2 regions of the Flavobacterium sp. C3NV genome follow, and region 2 is predicted to be linked to the other one. Evidence: riboswitches for the same ligand, from Rfam matches in the RefSeq annotation. Region 2 holds a riboswitch; the other holds the start of a gene.
What was found. A riboswitch is a leader RNA that binds a small molecule or an ion and turns the genes downstream of it on or off. The one in region 2 is predicted to bind S-adenosylmethionine.
Positions count from the first base shown of each region.

Region 1: linked by a shared signal. The riboswitch ahead of ACIDC4_RS00775 (redoxin domain-containing protein) and the one ahead of ACIDC4_RS13515 (homocysteine S-methyltransferase family protein) in region 2 are both predicted to bind S-adenosylmethionine.

Region 1 covers NZ_JBKQBJ020000001.1:181,673-184,139, forward strand. The annotation lists gene ACIDC4_RS00775 (redoxin domain-containing protein) at 1-861, opposite strand, end outside; gene ACIDC4_RS00780 (hypothetical protein) at 927-1,061, shown strand; SAM riboswitch class I at 1,114-1,213, opposite strand; gene ACIDC4_RS00785 (BamA/TamA family outer membrane protein) at 1,699-2,467, shown strand, end outside.
Region 2 covers NZ_JBKQBJ020000008.1:154,257-156,723, reverse strand. The annotation lists gene ACIDC4_RS13520 (NAD(P)/FAD-dependent oxidoreductase) at 1-275, shown strand, start outside; SAM riboswitch class I at 728-842, shown strand; gene ACIDC4_RS13515 (homocysteine S-methyltransferase family protein) at 1,157-2,161, shown strand; gene ACIDC4_RS13510 (hypothetical protein) at 2,177-2,467, shown strand, end outside.

The DNA.
Region 1 (2,467 bases), on a different contig from region 2:
AGCAATAGCACTATTCCAGAATAATAAATCAGAAACATGCAGCCAGTCTAAGTGATCGTCCTGAATTCCTTTTACCCAGTTTTCTTTCTTTTTGTCTAATGAAATTCCGATGATATTAAAACCTTTATCATGATATTCTTTGTAAGCGGCTACAATGTTTGGGTTTTCTCTTCGGCAAGGTCCGCACCATGAAGCCCAGAAATCTACCAATGTATATCCTTTAAGGTTTTCAGAAAAACGAATGGATTTTCCTTCTGGATCCTGAGACACAAAATCGGGTGCTTTTTTTCCGACCTGTAATCCGTTAAGCACTTTTACAAGTTCCTGAAGTTCTTTCACGTAAGTGGAATTTTGCTGACTTTTATCCAGAAGCGAAATGTTTTTTGTGATTTCTTCCGGACTCAGTCTATACGACCAATTTCGGTACAACACATATGCAGAAACCAGAGAACCAGGATGTTCTGTGATAAATTTACTTATATCAACATTCTCCGTTTTTCTGTAATTATTAAATAAATCCTGAGACGCAGAACCTTCTACAACCGATGTGCTGTAATATTTAACAGGGCTTAATTTTACTGTAATTGGAGATTTTTCAAGGAAAATATATAATGGACTATCAGCAGTATTTACGCTTAATCCGTACAATTCAGGAAGTTTGACTTTCGTTTTAAAACTGAATTTTCCGTCTATAACTTTTACCGAATCTATTGTGGTAAACATCTTGTTGTGAAACTTTTGCAGGTAAACATATTGAGCCACAGTATCGACAACTGTTCCTTTTAGCTGCACGTTTGCCTCTTGTGCCTGAGTTGTTGTTGCACAAAGGCATAAAGCCAGAAATATTACTATTTTTTTCATTGGGTTTGTTTTTAAAAATTGGACATAGAAATTCCAGAACCAATATTAAAATGGTCTGTTATTGTATGGATAAAAAAGATATGGGATCTAAAAAAGTTACGTGTAGTGCATTCGGAAAACCAGAAGGTGGTTTTCTATTTTTGAAAATAAGTTACATTTTTCCGGACAGGCAGGTAATATTTGTTCAGTTTTCATTCTAAAAAATAAATGATTTAATACTAATGATCTTATGCAGATTTACTAATGAAATCTATCTTATCTGTCCGCGTTGGCGGAAGGATTTAGCACCTTATTTGGCAACAGGTTGCTAAGACATCATCGGGCCTACTCCCTCAGTCTTTCTGGATAAGTTCATGTAGATTTTTTCTACTCTGCAAATATATAGATAAATTCTATGTAATTAGTAGAGTTTAAATTTATTTTTTAAAATATTTTAAATTAATACACAACGAAACCAATTGTAAAAGACACAGAAACTCAGTAAAATAAGGCATAACAATAAAAATATCAATTTGTTATGAGTTAAAAAACACTTTGATTTTATTTGAGATATCCAGTGTTTTGGGATGAAAGTTTCATCATACATTATTAAGAAATGCTTTTCAAAACAAAAAATAAAGTACAAAAATTGATTCTTTCGAAAAATAGTAAAATTAAAAATACGGCCTTTTTTTAGAACATAGACCTCGCCTTTTCTTACAACTTTAAAAAAAAATATTTATCTTTAAGTTTTTATGAAGGGTAAAAAATGGTTGTTCTGTTTTTTATAATCACTTCACTTCATGCGCTTTAGAATACAAACACTTTTTATAAGATTAACTTAAAAGTAAATTTAAAATGCAGAAAATCTTACCTTTCCTAATCATCTTCTTATGGTCTTGTGGTATTTGGAGTCAGACAAAATCTACTGATACTACAGCCTCTAAGAAACCAGAAAAAAATATTGATTTTAATGTAATGCCTTATCTTAATTACAATAGGACAATGGATTTTATGTTTGGCGCTATCCCCATGATGATGTACAAATTGAATAAAACCGATACTATTTCGCCTAAATCTTTATCTGGTATATCTGCGGTTTACACGACCAACAAATCCTATTTTATAGCCACGTTTAACAAATTCTTTTTTAAAGAAGATTCCTGGCGTTTGCAATTTTTCGCAGCAACGGGCAATCAAAATGCACAGTTTTATGTGGATGATATCGATGTGCCTGATTTTTACAACTACGGAACTAAAACAACAATGGCAAGTTTTACGATTCAGCGTAAACTATTCAAATCTTTTTATGCGGGATTTGGATATGCTTATGCGCATTATGACACAAAATACGAAGATGATATTGAACCTTCTTCTGTCACGCATACAAATGGTTTACAGCTGATTATGCTATACGATACAAGAGATGCTATTTATTATCCTACTAAAGGAAAAAAAATAAAATTGCGATGGCTCGATTATCCTGAATGGTTCGGAAATGATGTTAGCGCTAACAAGATTCTTTCAGAGTACAATCAATATTTTCCTATGCGAGGTGGAACTGATGTTTTGGCAGCACGATTTGCGGGTAAGTTTGGATTGGGAAATATTGCCTTCGAACAACAGC
Region 2 (2,467 bases):
ATATCGAGAAAAATGCTATTAAAGTAAACAATGCATTAGATTACCAAACCAACATTCCTGGAATCTTCGCCATTGGAGACGTTAACACTTATCCAGGAAAATTGAAGTTAATCCTTTGTGGTTTCCACGAAGCAACTTTGATGTGTCAGGCAGCGTACCAAATCATCAATCCAGGTAAAAAATACGTATTGAAATATACCACAGTTTCTGGAGTAGACGGTTTCGACGGAACTCGTAAAGAAGCGCCAAAAGCAGTTGTTAAAGCAATTATCTAATCTGAGTTGCTAAGGTTCTAAGGGACTAAGATTCTAAGATTTTTACATACAAAGCTCAAACTTGTTATCAAGTTTGGGCTTTATTTTTTATAAAATATATAAAACATAGCCAGTGGTTTCAACCACTGGAACACAACGTATAAACACAACGTATAAACACAACGTATAAACACAACGTATAAACACATCGCATTCCCGCAACATATAGACACAACGCATAATCAATATATATGGTTATAACGCAAACGAATTATCACAATACGTTCCCGGCGGTTGAAACCGCGGGCTATATTTGAAAAAAAGAAGTCGATTTTAAAACTTAGAACCTTATCATCTCAGCACCTTTTAAAAAACCTTAGAGCCTCAGAATCTTAGCCCCTCAGAAACTTAAAAAAAACACTTGCAAATCGAATGTTGATTTCATACCTTTGCCCTGTTCTTAAAATTATTGAAAGTTATCACGAAAGGCGGAGGGATAGACCCGATGAAACCTTAGCAACCCTTTATCTTAAAGAAGGTGCTAAATTCTACTTAATACAAATTCATAGTATTTAAGATAGATAACACAAATACATAAAGTATTTCCCAAAACTCTTCCTGACAACCATACAATATTATTTTACTGAATTCAGTATTATGAGCGAATCATTGACGCATTTTTTGCTGTCATCGTTCCCGCTTTCGCCTATATCTCTCCGTTTCACTGCGAGGATACCGGCTTAATCGGGGCTAGTTAGCTTACAATAGTGATTTTTTGGAATTAATGTGAATCAAAACACGTATTCTAACAGGTTTTCAAAACCAGTTAGGTATGTTTATAATAGAATAAAAAACTTAGCATCTTAGTGCCTCAGCACCTTAGCAGCTAAAAGATAAAAGACATGGCAATAACAATTCAGGAAGCAATAAAAAAAAATATCCTAATCCTTGACGGAGCAATGGGAACAATGTTGCAGCGCTATAATTTCTCCGAAGAAGATTTTCGTGGAGAGCGTTTCAAGGATTTCCCGCATCCCTTAAAAGGAAACAACGATTTACTATCCATAACACAACCACAAGCAATTCGCGATGTTCACGCTGCTTATTACGAAGCCGGCGCAGACATCGTAGAAACCAATACTTTTTCAGGAACTACGATCGGTATGGCCGACTATTTCCTGGAAGATTTGGTTTACGAATTAAACTACGAATCGGCTAAAATTGCACGAGAAGTAGCCGATGAATTCACCGCTAAAAACCCAGACAAACCACGTTTTGTAGCAGGATCAATCGGGCCAACAAACCGTACGGCAAGTATGTCACCAGACGTAAATGATCCAGGTTACAGAGCCGTAACATTTGATGATTTACGCATTGCCTACAAACAACAAGTTGAGGCGTTAATGGATGGAGGTTGCGATTTATTGTTAGTAGAAACCATTTTCGATACCTTAAATGCTAAAGCAGCACTTTTTGCAATCGAAGAAGTAAAAGACGAACGTAATCTGGATATCCCGATCATGGTTTCAGGAACCATTACCGATGCTTCAGGAAGAACACTTTCTGGGCAAACGGTTGAAGCATTTTTGATTTCGGTATCGCATATTCCGTTATTGAGTGTTGGTTTCAATTGCGCTCTTGGAGCCGATTTGTTGAAACCATATTTAAAAACATTATCGCAGCATACACAGTTCAATGTCTCGGCGCACCCAAATGCAGGATTACCAAACGCATTCGGACAATATGATGAAACGCCGGAACAAACTCAGGCTTTAATTAAGGAATATTTAGATGATAATTTAATCAACATAATTGGTGGTTGTTGCGGAACTACTCCGGATCACATCAGATTAATTGCTGAAGTAGCGAAGGATTATAAGCCACGTGTGGCACCTGTTTTGGCATAATAAATTTCCATAGAGATGAAGCAATTTAAAATAATAATAGTTGTATTTGTACTTTTCGGCTTATTTGGTTTCAGTGGAAAACCTTTGACAAAAGTTAGAGAAGAAGTATCAACTGATTTTTATTTTGTAATTGAAAATGGAGGAAATGATTATTATGATTCTCAGAATAATAATTTTCATAGAAAATATGTCAAAGAAGAAAAAATAATAAAAGTAAAACTAACCAGGGACGAAAAGGAAAAAATCTATTCGTTCATTTTGAAAATCAAATTTTTTGAAATGCCGACAAAATTTGAACCCAATGAT